Regions from separate parts of the Xanthobacter sp. SG618 genome, predicted to be linked through region 3. Evidence: predicted binding sites of a transcription regulator. Region 3 holds the regulator's gene; each other region holds the start of a gene.
The links. The regulator PhoB, encoded in region 3, activates phosphate uptake and scavenging genes when phosphate is short. The targets are predictions, from matches to a motif close to TGTCATNNANCTGTCAT.
Positions count from the first base shown of each region.

Region 1: FHT36_RS11520 (RNA degradosome polyphosphate kinase) is a predicted target of PhoB. The motif match lies at 3,325-3,341, and genes of this name have one in related genera.
Region 2: FHT36_RS05910 (YdcH family protein) is a predicted target of PhoB. The motif match lies at 2,702-2,718, and genes of this name have one in related genera.

Region 1 covers NZ_JABBHL010000003.1:460,195-465,267, reverse strand. Annotated here, with positions in the region: gene ppx (exopolyphosphatase) at 1-1,069, opposite strand, end outside; gene FHT36_RS11520 (RNA degradosome polyphosphate kinase) at 1,071-3,257, opposite strand; gene FHT36_RS11515 (HdaA/DnaA family protein) at 3,363-4,094, opposite strand; gene FHT36_RS11510 (AI-2E family transporter) at 4,099-5,073, opposite strand, start outside.
Region 2 covers NZ_JABBHL010000002.1:95,676-100,748, reverse strand. Annotated here, with positions in the region: gene FHT36_RS05930 (YqgE/AlgH family protein) at 1-610, opposite strand, end outside; gene FHT36_RS05925 (protein-disulfide reductase DsbD domain-containing protein) at 781-1,686, shown strand; gene FHT36_RS05920 (peroxiredoxin) at 1,782-2,267, shown strand; gene FHT36_RS05915 (YdcH family protein) at 2,359-2,565, opposite strand; gene FHT36_RS05910 (YdcH family protein) at 2,744-2,923, shown strand; gene FHT36_RS05905 (ABC-F family ATP-binding cassette domain-containing protein) at 3,063-4,892, shown strand; gene FHT36_RS05900 (MaoC family dehydratase) at 4,899-5,073, opposite strand, start outside.
Region 3 covers NZ_JABBHL010000002.1:841,149-846,221, reverse strand. Annotated here, with positions in the region: gene FHT36_RS09355 (FAD-dependent oxidoreductase) at 1-853, shown strand, start outside; gene phoB (phosphate regulon transcriptional regulator PhoB) at 1,084-1,785, opposite strand; gene phoU (phosphate signaling complex protein PhoU) at 1,840-2,574, opposite strand; gene pstB (phosphate ABC transporter ATP-binding protein PstB) at 2,595-3,419, opposite strand; gene pstA (phosphate ABC transporter permease PstA) at 3,504-4,337, opposite strand; gene pstC (phosphate ABC transporter permease subunit PstC) at 4,356-5,073, opposite strand, start outside.

The sequences.
Region 1 (5,073 bases), on a different contig from region 3:
GGCGCTCCTCCTCCGCTTCTTCCAGCACCGGCGCCGAAGCGAAGAAGCCGTCGGTCCAGGCCACCAGCTCCTCGCCGTGCAGCGGCGAGCGGGAGCGCAGAACGTTCATCTCGGCGGCGGCGATGAGCAGCGGGTCACCGGCGCGCTCGGCTTCCGGCAGCAGCGAATAGAGCAGGCCCTCGCGCACGCCGAGCGCCGAGATGACCACCTCGGACGGGCGCCCCTGCCGCACGATGTTCTCCAGCACCAGCGCGCCATAGGCCAGAAGCGGGCGGCGCGCGTCGGAGATCACGTCGATATGGGCCAGCGCCTCGGTGTCGGCGCGATGGACGATGCGGGTGAAGTCCAGTGCCTCGCGGGCCGGTATCACGTAACCGTGCATCACGTGCAGGGGATAGCCCTTGGTGAACATGTGCAGGCGCGCGAGCGCCCGCCATGTGCCGCCCACCGCATAGAAGGTGCGGCCGGCGAGGCCTTCCAGAACCTGCGCCTCGGGAATGGTATCGCGGACGATCTTCTCCGCCTTGCGCGTCGAGCGAGAGGACCGGTCCTGCAAGGCGAGGCCGCCCAAGGGCAGGGTGACCCCGGTGCCGACATAGCCGGCCTTCACGTCCACCAGTTCCAGCGAGCCGCCGCCGAGATCGCCGACGATGCCGTCCGGCGCATGGACGCCGGCGACGATGCCGCAGGCGGCGAGTTCAGCCTCGCGCTTGCCGGTGAGCAGCTCGATGCGGGTGCCGCAGATGGCCTCGCACTCGGCGATGAAGGCGGGGCCGTTCTGCGCGTCGCGCGCCGCGGCGGTGGCGAGGGCATGGACCTCGCCCACCTGCATCGCGTCACAAAGCGCACGAAAGCGCTTCAGCGCGGCGAAGGCGCGATCGACCGCATCCTGTGGGAGCCGGCCGGTGGAGAGCACCTCCCGGCCGAGCCCGCACAGGGCCTTCTCGTTGAAGACCGGCGTCAGCGCACGGTTAAGCCCCTCGTACACCACGAGGCGCACCGAGTTGGAGCCGATGTCGATGACGGCAACCGGCGCCCCGTGGGACAGCCGGCCGGGTGCACGCGTCAACTCAGCGCCCGCCTCCGCGGCGGACGAAGAGGCTGCGCGGCGAAGAATCCTTGAGAGACTTTCCACGTCCGGACAAGCTCGGATTGGTCATGAAATACTGATGGGCGTTGAACGGTTCCTCGCCCGGCGCCGGGACTATGCGTTCCGACGAGCCATCCGGCAAGACGCGCCAGCTCTGCTGGTTGTCGATCAGGTTGGCAACCATGATCTGGTCGAGCACCTGCTCGTGCACGGTGGGGTTGGTGATGGGGCACAGGGTCTCGACGCGGCGGTCGAGGTTGCGCGGCATCAGGTCGGCCGAGGAAATGTAGACGATGGCATTCGGGCTCGGCAGGCCGTGGCCGCCGCCGAAGCAGTAGATGCGCGAGTGCTCCAGGAAGCGCCCGACGATGGATTTCACCCGGATGTTCTCGGACAGCCCGGGAATGCCGGGCCGCAGGCAGCAGATGCCGCGGATGACGCAATCCACCTGAACGCCGGCAGCGCTGGCGGCATAGAGCGCGTCGATGATCTCGGGATCCACCAGCGAGTTGCACTTCAGCCAGATGGCTGCCGGACGGCCGGCCCGGGCGAACTCGATCTCGTCCGCGATGTGCTTCATCAGCCGCGGCTTGAGGAAGGACGGCGACACGGCCATGGCGTCGAGTTCACCCGGCGTCGCATAGCCGGTAATGAAGTTGAAGATGCGGGCCACGTCCTGGGCGATCACCGGGTCGGCGGTGAAGAAGGACAGGTCGGTGTAGATGCGCGCCGTGATGGGGTGGTAGTTGCCGGTGCCCACATGCACGTAGGTGGCGAGCTGGGAGCCTTCCCGGCGTACCGCCATGGAGAGCTTGCCGTGGGTCTTCAGCTCGATGAAGCCGAACACCACCTGCACGCCGGCCCGCTCCAGGTCGCGCGCCCAGCGGATGTTGGCTTCCTCGTCGAAGCGCGCCTTCAACTCCACCAGCGCCGTCACCGACTTGCCGGCTTCGGCCGCCTCGGCGAGCGCCTTCACGATGGGGCTGTCGGAGGAGGTGCGGTAGAGGGTCTGCTTGATGGCGACGACATTGGGGTCGCGGGCGGCCTGGCGCAGAAACTGAACCACCACGTCAAAGGATTCATAAGGGTGGTGAACCAGAATGTCCTTCTCGCGAATAGCGAGAAAGCAGTCTCCGCCGTGGTCGCGGATGCGCTCGGGAAATCGGGCGTTGTAGGCCTGGAACTTGAGGTCCGGGCGGTCGACCGAGACAAGCTGGGAAAACTCGTTCAGCGCTAGCACGCCGTCGACCACGAAGATTTCGTCGTCGTTCACGCCGAGTTCGCGGGCGACGAAGGTGCGCAGCTCTTCCGGCATGGCGGCGTCGGCCTCCATGCGGATCACCTCGCCGTAGCGGCGCTGCTTCAGCGCGGTCTCGAACAGGCGGACGAGGTCTTCCGCCTCTTCCTCGATTTCAAGGTCGCTGTCGCGGATGACGCGGAACACGCCCTGTCCCTTCACCGCATAGCCGGGGAAGAGCCGCGCGATGAACAGCCCGATCATCTGCTCCAGCGTCATGAAGCGCAGCGTGCCGGTGCCTTGGTCCGGTAGGCGGATGAAGCGGTCGACCTTGGCGGGGATGCGGATGAGCGCGTTCATGCCCCGCCCATCCGACTGGCGGACGAGCTGGAGGGCCAGCGAGAAGCCGAGATTGGGGATGAACGGGAAGGGGTGGGCCGGATCGATGGCCAGCGGGGTCAGCACCGGGAAGACATGATTGAGGAAGTGCCGGTCCAGCACCTCCATGTCCTCGTGCGTCCCGTCCGGCCCATCGATCAGCACGATGCCGGCTCCGGCGAGGTCGCGCCTGAGCTCGCGCCAGCGACCCTGCTGGTCCGAGATCAGCTGGGCGGCGGCGCTGAGGATGGTGGTCAGCTGTTCGGAGGGGGTGAGCCCGTCCGGGCTCGGGGTCTGCACGCCTTCGCGCACCTGCTCTTTCAGGCCGGCGACGCGGACCATGAAGAATTCATCGAGGTTGTTGGCGGAGATGGAGAGGAAGCGCAACTGCTCCAGCAGGGGATGATTGCGGTTCTCCGCTTCCTCCAACACGCGGCGGTTGAAGCCGAGCCAGGAAATCTCGCGGTTGATGAACCGCTGCGACGACTGCGCGAGCGGGCTTTCCACTTCGGAGACGACCTCGGTGTCGGAGAGAGCCACAGCCTCGTTCATTCCCATTCGCTCCCGTCGCTCCCTCATGCCGTATTGGCGGAAACCGGCCGGACCATGGCTGGCTTGGATGACCACTCTATGACATTGGCCGGCCTTGCGCGCTCCTCAATCGTCCGCGTCCGGATCGGCCCCGGCGTGGGCCTCGTCCGTGGGGTCACCGGCCGCCAGCACCTGGGCGGCGAGGGCGCGGGTCACCGGCCGCCGGGCGGCCAGCGCCGCCTGATCGAGCGCCTCGACGATGCGCTGGGCGCCGGCCACCGAGCGCGGGATGCGCAGCAGCAGATATTGCACGGTGGCCTCATCCACCGCGAGCTGGCGGTCGGCGAACAGCTTCACCAGCACGGCTGCGAGCAGGGAATCGTCTGCTGGCGCGATCTCGAACACCGGGATGGCCCGCAGCCGGGAGGCGAGGTCGGCGGTGGCGAGGGTGAAGCCGGAGGGCGGCGTGCGCGCGGTCATCAGCAGGTAGGCCTGCTGCTCGCGGGCGAGATTGAGCAAGTGGAACAGGGCCGGCTCGCTGAAGGTGGCGGGGTCGAGGTCCTCCAGCACCAGCGCGTCGCGGGCGAGGGCCGCCGGTACCGCCTCCCGCACGAGGTCCGAGGCGGCGAGCGTCAGGGCGCCCGATCGCTCGGCGAAGATGGCGGCGAGATGGCTCTTGCCCGCGCCTTCCGGGCCGACGAGGCAGGCGACGCGCGACGGCCAGTCGGGGAAGGCGTCGATCAGGGCCAGCGCCGCAGCATTGCCGGGCGCGGCGAGGAAGTCCTCGCGGCGCAGGGCCGGCTGGTTGGGCAGATCGAGGGGAAGCTGTCGCGGCGGCTCGGCCGGGGTGCGGGGCATCGGGTCAGCGCGTCTCGGCGGGCGGATCATCGTCCGCCGCGCCCTGATAGAGCGAGGATTGCATGTAGCGGGCAATGGCGAAGCGCACCAGCACGCCGGCCACGGCCGTGAGCGGAACCGCCAGCAGCAGGCCCACGAAGCCGAAGAGATAGCCGAAGGCGAACAGGGCGAACATCAGCCACACCGGATGCACGCCGATGCTGTCGCCCACCAGTTTCGGCGCGAGCACATAGCCCTCGATGGTCTGGCCGGCGACGAAGATGGCGAGCACGGTGCCGATCATGCTCCAGTCCGGGAAGAACTGGACGATGGCGACGCCCATGGCCAGCACGAAGCCGGTGAGCGACCCCACATAGGGAATGAAGGTGATGACCCCCGACACGATGCCGATCAGCAGGCCGAAATTCAGCCCCACCATGGAGAGGGAGACGGCATAGAAGCCGCCGAGCAGCAGGCAGACCGTCGCCTGGCCGCGCACGAAGCCGGCCACCGCATTGTCCATGGCGCGGGCGAGGCCCCGCACCACCGGGCGGTGCGGCACCGGCACCAGCCGGTCCACCAGCCCCACCATCTCGTTCCAGTCGCACAGGATGTAGAACACCACCACCGGTGTCACCACCAGCAGCGCGAACAGCGAGAGGAGCGCCTGCCCGCCGGACCAGACCGACGACAGCAGGCTCAGCACATGGCTCACCCCCTGGGTCATCAGGTCGGAGATGGAGCGCTGCATGTCGGGCAGGCGATCGCCGACGATGCCGCTCAGCCATTCCCGGTTCTCTTCGGTCAGAAGGCCCTGAAGGCGCGTCACATAGGACGGCAGGCGCTGGATGAACTCGAACAGCTGGGACGACAGGATGGGCAGCGCCAGCAGAAAGAACAGCATCACCAGCAGCAGCATGATCCCCACCACCACGAGGGCGGAGAGGGTGCGTGCGACGCCGATGCGCTCGAGGCGCGCGACCACCGGATTGAGGAAGTA
Region 2 (5,073 bases), 750 kb from region 3:
GCCCGGCGTCGCTGGAGAGCATGCCCGGGACGATGCCGAGCTTGCGCAGGGCGCTGTCGTATTTCGTCTCCACCCCGGCGCCGAAGATCAGGTCCGGATCGGCCGGGCAATTCAACCAGCCATTGGCCTGGATCTCCGTCTCGAGCTGGCCCGGCGCCCAGCCGGCATAGCCCAGCGCCAGCACCGCGCTGCGCGGTCCGCGCCCGCCGGCTATGGCTTTGAGGATGTCCAGCGTCGCGGTGAGGCAGATGCCGTCGTCGATGGTTAGCGTGGAGTTCTCGACGAAATAGTCCGCCGAATGCAGTACGAAGCCGCGTCCCGTCTCCACCGGCCCGCCGCGCAGCACTTTGACGGTGCCCGCGCTCTTCGGCAGCAGGATGCGCTCGGAGGCGGGAACCACGTCCAGCTGGACGAGGAGGTCGGTGAAGTCGATGTGGCTTGCCGGCTGGTTCACCACGATGCCCATGGCTCCTTCCGGAGAGTGGGCGCACATGTAGACGAGGGTGCGGGCGAACTGCTCGTCGCGCATGGTCGGCATGGCGATGAGCATCTGCCCATCGAGGAAACCCGATCCCCCGCCTTCGATCGTTTGGTTCTGGCTCGCAGTCATGGAGAAAGGGTACCGCCGTTCGGCCGTCTTGGAAATGCGGATTGCGTTGCAGGTAGCGCCGAGGCCCTGCCGAAAGGCCGCGAGTCCCGCGGCGGGTCACACGCTTGTGCACGCGATTGGTGAGGCAAAGGGCTTTGCGCCGAAGCCGCGAGCGGGTACCCGATAGGCCCATGACATCGACCCCTCAGCGCGCCCTCGGCGCTCGGCCGGCGGTCCGGCCCGCCTTCGTTTTGTCGTCCCGTGGCGTGTTGGCCCGTGCACTCCTCGCCGGCGCCATGCTTGCCGCTTTCTCGCCGGCCTCATGGGCTGCGAGCGCGCCTCCGGTGAAGGTGCCGGGCGCGGATGTGGTCCTGATGGCGGGCGCGGTCTCCGGCACGACGGCGGATGCGGGCATCGAGCTGAAGCTCGCCCCCGGCTGGAAGACCTACTGGCGCTATCCCGGCGACAGCGGTGTGCCGCCGACGCTGGACTGGAGCGGTTCGGAGAACGTCGCCCGGGTGGAGATGGAATGGCCGGCGCCCAAGCGCTTCGCCGATGGGGGCGGGGGCTTTTCCATCGGCTACAAGGGCGCGGTCCTGTTCCCCCTGAAGGTGGAGCTGAAGGACAAGGACAAGCCGGCCCGGCTTTCTCTCGCGTTCGATTTCGCCGTGTGCGAGGCGCTGTGCATGCCCGCCCGCGCCGACCTCTCCATCGCGCTTGGCGGCGACGCCGGCGCCGAGGGTGCCCGCATTTCGGCGGCCCGTGCGGCCCTGCCGGTGGAACGCCCGCTGGGGGTTGCCGAGCCGACCTCGGTGCAGAAGGTCGAACTGGACGCCAGCGCCACGCCGCCGCGTCTCGTCATCGAGGTGAAGGCACAAAATCCCAAGGCCGATCTGTTCGCCGAGGGGCCGGATCGCTGGGCCTTGCCGCTGCCGCAGAAGACCATGCTGCCGGACGGCGCCGCCCGGTTCGAGCTGCCCCTCGACGGCATTCCCGCCGGCACCGATCCCTCCGGGACGCCGCTCACGCTGACCCTCGTGGACGGCCCGAAGGCGATCGTGACAACGGTGCCTGTTCCGAAGCTGCCGCCGCGCTGAGCTGGGCCGATCCGGCCCGCAGCCAGCGCTTTTCTCCCGGTCAAAAGCCCGTATTGTCGGCGCGGGCGCGAACGCCCAAGACTGTGGAGAAGACGATGCCCATTTCGGTCGGCGACAAACTGCCCAACGCCACCTTCCGTGTTCCCACCGAGGACGGCCCCGTGCCGAAGACCACCGACGAGATCTTCAAGGGCAAGAAGGTGGTGCTGTTCGCGGTGCCGGGTGCCTTCACCCCCACCTGCCACAAGAACCACCTGCCGGGCTATGTGCACGAGGCCGATGCCATCAAGGCCAAGGGCGTGGACGCCATCGCCGTGGTGTCGGTGAACGACCCCTTCGTCATGGGCGCCTGGGAAAAGGCCTCCGGCTCCGACGGCAAGATCGTGTTCCTGGCGGACCCCGACGCGTCCTTCGCGGCCGCGCTCGACCTCACCTTCGATGGCTCGGCCGCCGGCCTCGGCGTGCGCTCCAAGCGCTATTCGATGGTGGTCGAGGACGGCGTGGTGAAGACGCTCAACGTGGAGGACGTGCCCTCCAAGGCCGACGCCTCTGGCGCCACCGCGCTGCTCGCCCAGCTCTGATCCTTCGTTCTGACTGACGGATGCCGGGCACGCCCGGCCTCCGCGCCTTGGCCCCCTCCTCAGGAGGGCCGGCCTCGCGCCCGCCCCACGCTCAGGCGATGATGTCGGGGAACAGTTCGTCCTCGATCTGGCCGATGCGGTCCTTCAGCTGCAGCTTGCGCTTCTTGAGCCGCTGGATCTGCAGGATGTCCGCTCCCGACACGCTGGTGAGCGCCTCGATCGCCGCATCGAGATCCCGATGCTCCTGCTTCAGGCGTTCCAGGTGGACCTTGAGATCCCGTTCCTCGTCGCTCGTCATGCCCGGTCCTGTCACCGGCGCGCAGGTCCGCCGCCCGCTCGCCCCCAGTTGGAATGACTATGGCACGGGTATGCCGCGCCGCAAGATGGGAGGTCGACGGAGGTGGCGGAAAGGCGGTCGACTCTTCGTCGGCTCCGTGACAGACTGATGTCGTGTTGCAGACAGGGAGTGGCTAAGAATGTCCATCCAGTCGCACCTTCAGGAACTGAAGCGGCGTCACGCGGCCATCGAGCAGGAGCTCAACCGCGAAATGAACAGCCCCGCCTCGGATCCTCTTCGTGTCGCAGAGCTGAAGCGCAAGAAGCTGGTTCTCAAGGACCAGATGTCGAAGCTGAATCCGACTTCCACCGTACATTGATGGCCTGAGAGATGTGCTCGCCGCCTGCGTGATGCAGGGCGACGCGCACCTCTTTGCGTCCTGTGAGACGAGCGGCGCAAAGTGTCGTTCCGCGCGAACGGCCTTTGCGTTCCGGACCGGAGGGCTTTAATCCGGCCCCATGGCTCCTCCGCTCGTTCTCCTTCAGGATATCCATCTGCGCTTCGGCGCCACCCCTTTGCTCGACGGCGCGGAGCTTTCCGTGTCGGCGGGCGAGCGGGTGTGCCTCGTCGGTCGCAACGGCTCGGGCAAGTCCACGCTGCTGAAGGTGGCGGCGGGGCTGGTCGAGCCGGATTCCGGCACGCGCTTTTTCCAGCCCGGCACCACCGTGCGCTATCTCCAGCAGGAGCCGGACTTTTCCGGCTATGCGACGACGCTGGCCTATGTGGAAGCCGGGCTTGGACCGGGCGACGATGCCTATCGCGCCCAATATCTCCTCACCGAGCTGGGCCTCACCGGACAGGAAGACCCCGCTCACCTCTCCGGCGGCGAGGCCCGCCGGGCCGCTCTGGCGCGCGTGATCGCGCCGGAGCCGGACGTGCTCCTGCTGGACGAGCCGACCAACCATCTCGATCTGCCGGCCATCGAATGGCTGGAAAGCGAGCTGAAGGGGCTGAAGTCCGCCATGGTGCTCATCAGCCATGACCGGCGCTTCCTCGAAACCCTCTCGCGCGCCACCGTCTGGCTTGATCGCGGCCAGACCCGGCGGCTGGAGCAGGGCTTCGGCGCGTTCGAGGCGTGGCGCGACGAGGTACTGGAGCAGGAAGAGACGGAGCGCCACAAGCTCGACCGCAAGATCGTCGCAGAGCTGGACTGGCTGCGCTACGGCGTCACCGCCCGCCGCAAGCGCAATGTGCGCCGGCTGGGCCTGCTGCATTCCATGCGCAAGGACCGCCGCGACGAGCGCCGCGCGGTGGGCAACGTCAAGCTGGCGGTAAGCGAGGCGGAGGCCTCCGGCAAGCTCGTCATTGAGGCGAAGCACATCGCCAAGGCCTTCGGCGAGCGGGAGGTGGTGAAGGACTTCTCCACCCGTATCCTGCGAGGCGACCGCATCGGCATCATCGGCCCCAACGGCGCCGGCAAGACCACCCTCATCAAGCTGCTCACCGGCGAGCTTGCCCCCGATTCGGGCACGGTGAAGCTCGGCACCAATCTCGAAGTCGCCAGCCTCGACCAGAAGCGCGCCGCCCTCGACCCCGGCACCACCCTGCGCGATGCGCTGACCGGCGGCGGCTCGGACCAGGTGCAGGTGGGCGGCGCGCCCAAGCATGTGATGGGCTATCTGAAGGACTTCCTTTTCACCCCCGAGCAGGCCAACGCCCCGCTCTCGGTGCTCTCCGGCGGCGAGCGCGGCCGGCTGATGCTGGCGCGGGCGCTGGCCTTGCCCTCCAATGTGCTGGTGCTGGACGAGCCCACCAACGACCTCGACCTCGAAACCCTCGACCTTCTGCAGGAGATGGTGGCGGACTATCCCGGCACCGTCATCCTCGTCAGCCACGATCGTGACTTCCTCGACCGCACCGTCTCCAGCGTCATCATGGCGGAGGGGGATGGTGTGTTTCGCGAATATGCGGGCGGCTATTCGGACATGCTGTCCCAGCGCGGCCGTGGCGTGGAGGCGCGGGACAAGAGCACCCCCGCCGCGAAGGCGAAGGGTGGCGAGCAGAAGCCGGACGCCGGCAAGGGCACGGGCGGCGCCGCAGCCGGGGGGAAGCGCCGCCTCTCCTTCCATGAGCAGCACGCCCTGAAGACGCTGCCCAAGACCATGGACGACCTGCGCGCCAAGCTGGAGAAGCTGGCTGCCGAGATCGCCGATCCCGCCCTCTATGCCCGCGATCCGGCGCGCTTCGACAAGGCCTCGGCGGCGCTTGCCGAGACGCAGGCGGCCCTCGACGCCGCGGAAGAGGAATGGCTGCGCCTCGAAATCCTGAAAGAGGAACTCGAGGGCTAGGCCCGCTCAGGGGCGGCGGCGCATCAGCACGGTGCTCTCGAAGTCGATGACGAGATCCCCGTGCTGGTTGGTGCCTGAATTGTAGGTGCGCAGGAAGCCCCATTGGGGCCGGGACTTGATGGTGATCTTGTCCCGCACCTCGGTGGCGAACGATATGGTGTCGCCGGCATAGACCGGCTTC
Region 3 (5,073 bases):
CGGGCCCTGGGGGCCGAGCGCCCGCTTCGTCCTCGGCCCATTCAACTGCGCCAAGGAGCTGGATCAGGTCTCCACCGTCGATGTCTCCCGCTTCGACGAGCGCGAGAGCGAGGACATCTGCCGGCAGGGCGTGGGCACGCTGGTGGCGCAGCTCGCCCGTCCGCTGACGGTGCGCCTCGAGGTGGCGGCGCGTGCCATCGATCTCAGCCCCCGCCTCGTCTCGGTGCAGACCAACAAGGGCACGGTGACCGGGCGCACGGTAATCGTCGCCGTGCCGCCGAGCCTCATCGCGGCGGGCAAGCTGCGCATCGGCCCATCACTGCCGCAGCGCTACCGCACGGCGGTGGAGAAGATCACGCTGGGCGCCTTCGACCACATCGGCTTCCGCCTGCCGCGCAATCCCGGAAATCTTGGTGCCGACGAGCTGATCTATTTCCGCGCCGACGGCCCGCGCGCCTATGCGCTGCGCGCCCGCATCGGCGGCACTGATCTCTACAGCCTCGAAGTGGGGGGCGACGTGGCCACCGGCCTCGCCGACAGCCCGCCCGAGGCCGCCGCGGCCTTCGTGAAGGCGGCGCTGACGCGCGAGTTCGGCGCCGATACCGCCGCGCGCGTCGGCAAGGTATTCGCCACCCGCTGGAGCAAGGAACCGTGGGCGCTGGGTGCCTTCTCGTGCGCCCTACCGGGCTTCGGCAACATGCGCCGCGCGTTCACCGAGACGGTGGGCGGCCGGCTCGTGTTCGCCGGCGAGCACACCCATGAGACGCTCTGGGGCACCGTGGGCGGCGCCTGGCTCTCCGGCGAGCGCGCCGCCAAGCAGGCGCTGGGGCTGTTGGGGGTGCGAACGGGGTGAGGGGGCGGGCGATCCGCCGTCTTCGCCTTCCTTTCCCACCGCCATGCCCAGGCTTGTCCCGGGCATCCACGTGGTTCGGCTGGGAATGGATCTCGGGCAGCAGCGCTAGCGGCACGACGTGGATGGCCGGGACAAGCCCGGCCATGACGGTGCCTTTTGATGCTGAGGCGCATCGCCCAAAAAGCCCGCGTGTCGCCTGAGCGAAGCAACGCCTCAAAGCCTCAGCCCGCTCAGTGCGCGCGGGCGAACATCTCGTTGAAGGAATAGCCGGCGCCGCGCACGGTGCGGATGGGGTCGGACTGGCGGCCGCGATTGATGGCCTTGCGCAGGCGGCCCACATGCACGTCCACGGTGCGCTCGTCGATATAGACGTCCTGGCCCCACACGCCGTCGAGCAACTGCTCACGGGAGAAGACGCGGCCGGGGCTCTGCATCAGGAATTCCAGCAGGCGGAACTCGGTGGGGCCGAGATGGATCTCGCGGCCGGCGCGATGCACGCGATGGGTCTCGCGGTCCAATTCGATGTCGCCGGCACGCAGGAGGGTGGCCACATGCTCGGGCTTGGCCCGGCGCAGCAGAGCGCGCACCCGTGCGAGCAGCTCGGGCACCGAGAAGGGCTTCACCACATAGTCGTCTGCGCCGGTGGCGAGGCCGCGCACCCGCTCGGTCTCCTCGCCGCGGGCGGTGAGCATGATGACGGGCAGGCGCTCGGTCTCCGGCCGGGTGCGCAGGCGCCGGCACAGCTCGATGCCGGAGAGGCCGGGCAGCATCCAGTCGAGGATGATGAGATCCGGCACGCTCTCGCGCAGGCGGGTCTCGGCCTCGTCGCCGCGACCCACGCTCTCGACCCCGTAACCCTCCGACTCCAGATTGTAACGGAGCAGGAGGGTCAACGGCTCTTCGTCCTCGACGATCAGAATACGCGCCGGCACTTTGGTCTATCCGTCACTATCGGGGCTCTCCGCCCCGTCTTCAGGTCTGGTTGATCAGCTCTGAACGGTGGTGGTGCGGCCCGGGAAGGGCAGGGTGGTGTCGCTGGAGGCGTCCGCCTTCGGGCGGCTCTCCGGCAGGTTCTGGCCCGTCACCATGTAGTAGACGATCTCCGCGATATTGGTCGCGTGGTCGCCGATGCGCTCGATGTTCTTGGCGCAGAACAGGAGGTGCGTGCACACGGAGATGTTGCGCGGATCCTCCATCATGTAGGTGAGGAGTTCGCGGAACAGGGACGTGTACATGGTGTCGATGGCGCCGTCGCGGCCCCACACGTCCACCGCCTTGGCCTCGTTGCGGCCGGCATAGGCGTCGAGCACTTCCTTCAGCTGTTCGAGCACGAGGTCGGAGATGTGCTCCACCCCGCGCACCAGCTTCGCCGGATGATACTCGCCCTCGATGGCGATGACGCGCTTGCCCACGTTCTTGGCGAGGTCGCCGATGCGCTCGAGGTCGTTGGCGATGCGGATGGCGGCGACGATCTCGCGCAGGTCGATGGCCACCGGCTGGCGCTTGGCGATGACCAGGATGGCCCGGTCCTCGATCTCGCGCTGCACCTGGTCCACGGTCGCATCGAGCAGCACCACCTTCTGGGCGAGGGCGGTGTCGCGGCGGATGAGGGAAGTGACGCTGTCGGCGACGAGGCGCTCGGCCTGTCCGCCCATCTCGACGACCTTGCGGCCGATTTCCTTCAACTCCTGATCGAAGGAGGCGACGATATGATCCGGCATCTCAGATATCCTTCAATCCGTCAGCCGAAGCGGCCGGTGATGTAGTCGCGCGTCTTGATCTCCTTCGGATTGGTGAAGATCACGTCCGAGGGCGCCACCTCGATCAGCTCGCCCAGATAGAAGAAGGCGGTCATGTCGGCGCAGCGCGCGGCCTGCTGCATGTTGTGGGTGACGATGACGATGGTGAAGTCCTGCTTCAGCTCGTCGATCAGGTCCTCGATCTTCGAGGTGGAGATGGGGTCGAGGGCCGAGGTGGGCTCGTCGAGCAGGATCACCTCGGGCTTCACCGCGATGGTGCGGGCGATGCACAGCCGCTGCTGCTGGCCGCCGGACATGCCGAGCGCCGAGGTGTGCAGGCGGTCCTTGGTCTCGTCCCAGATGGCGGCCTTGCGCAGGCACCATTCCACGCGCTCGTCCATCTGCGACTTGGAGAGCCGCTCGTGCAGCTTCACGCCGAAGGCGATGTTGTCATAGATCGACATGGGGAAGGGCGTGGGCTTCTGGAACACCATGCCGATGCGCGTGCGCACGATGGTGGGGTCCAGCTCCTTGCCGACGATGTTCACGCCGTCGAACATCACCGAGCCCTCGGCGCGCTGGCCGGGGTAGAGGTCGAACATGCGGTTGAACACGCGCAGCAGCGTGGACTTGCCGCAGCCCGACGGGCCGATCATGGCGGTCACGCGCTTCTCGGGAACCTCGAAGTTGATGTTCCGGAGCGCATGGTTGCTGCCGTAGTAGAACTGCAGGTTCTCCACCTTGATCTTGGCGGGAGCCTGCGGCGCATCGGGCTTGGCCCCCACGGCGGACGCGAGATTGAAGGTGGGATCGACGGCTGAAGTCATCTTGTCCTCGCTTGGGCGTATGGCCGTGCTTCGGAGGAATTGCGGAAAGGGCGGAAGGCGGCGGGCCTTGGCCCGCGCCGGAAATCAGTGGCCGCGGGCCAGGAACAGGCGGGACGCCACGTTGAGCACCAGCACGCCCACGGTGATGAGCAGCGCGCCGGCCCAGGCGAGGGAGACCCAGTCGTCGAACGGACTGCCGGCGAACTGGTAGATGGCGATGGGCAGGCTCGCCATCGGCTTCGACAGGTCGGTCGACATGGCGTTGTTGCCGAGCGAGGTGAACAGCAGCGGCGCGGTCTCGCCGGCGGCGCGGGCAATGGCCAGCAGCACGCCGGTGACGATGCCGGCGCGGGCCGCGCGCCAGGTGATGAACATCACCACCTTCCACTGCGGGGCGCCCAGCGCGAAGGCGGCTTCACGCAGGCCGACGGGTACCAGGTTCAGCATGTCCTCGGTGGTGCGCACGATGACCGGGATGACCAGGATGGCGAGCGCCAGAGACCCGGCCCAGCCGGAGAAGCCGCCGAAGGGCACCACCAGCAAAGTGTAGATGAACAGGCCGACCAGGATGGACGGCGCCGAGAGCAGGATGTCGTTCACGAAGCGCGCGGCGGCGCCGATCTTCGTGCCCCTGCCGTTCTCGGCGAGGAAGGTGCCGCAGAAGATGCCGATGGGGCCGCCGATGACCATGGCTATGCCGATCTGGATCAGCGAGCCGACGATGGCATTGAGCAGGCCACCGCCCTGTCCCGGGGGCTTGGTGACCTGGGTGAAGACGTTGGAGCCCAGGGCGGGGAGGCCGCGCGAGAGCAGGGTCCAGAGGATCCAGCCGAGGAGGAACAGGGCGAACACGGCGAAGCCGGTGGAGATCGCCTTGACGGCCCGGTCGGTGGCGCGGCGTGCAGCGAGGGAAGCCATGGTTCTAAAGCTCCCGGGTCAGTCGAGCCGCGAGCGCACGAGCGCCCGGGACAGAGCCAGCACGATGAAGGAGATCACGAACAGGATGAAGCCAAGCTGCAGCAGCGAGGTGAGCTTCAGCGACCCGATCGGGGCCTCGGGGAATTCGTTGGCGATGGTGGAGGCGATGGTCGCGCCCGGTGCGAACAGGGAGGCGGACATGCGCGTCGCGTTGCCGATGACGAAGGTCACGGCCATGGTCTCGCCCAGCGCGCGGCCGAGGCCGAGCATGATGGCGCCCACCATGGCGGTCTTGCCGTAGGGCACCGAGACGTTCTTGTAGACCTCGTAGGTGGTGGCGCCGATGCCGTAGGCCGATTCCTTCAGCATGGGCGGCACGCTCTCCAGCGTCTCCACGAACATGGCGGTGATGAAGGGCAGGATCATCACGGCAAGGATCAGGCCGGCGGTGAGCATACCGGAACCGAGCGGCGGGCCCGCGAACAGGGCGCCGATGACCGGCAGGTCGCCGAACAGGTCGATCAGCGGCGGCTGCACATAAGCGGCGATCAGCGGGACGATGACGAAGAAGCCCCACATGCCGTAGATGATGGAGGGCACGGCGGCGAGCAGCTGCACCGCGACGCCGATGGGCCGCTTGAGCGGCTGGGGCGCGATCTCGGTGAGGAAGAAGGCGATGCCGAAAGAGAGCGGCAGCGCCACGACCACCGCGATGATGGCCGAGAACAGCGTGCCG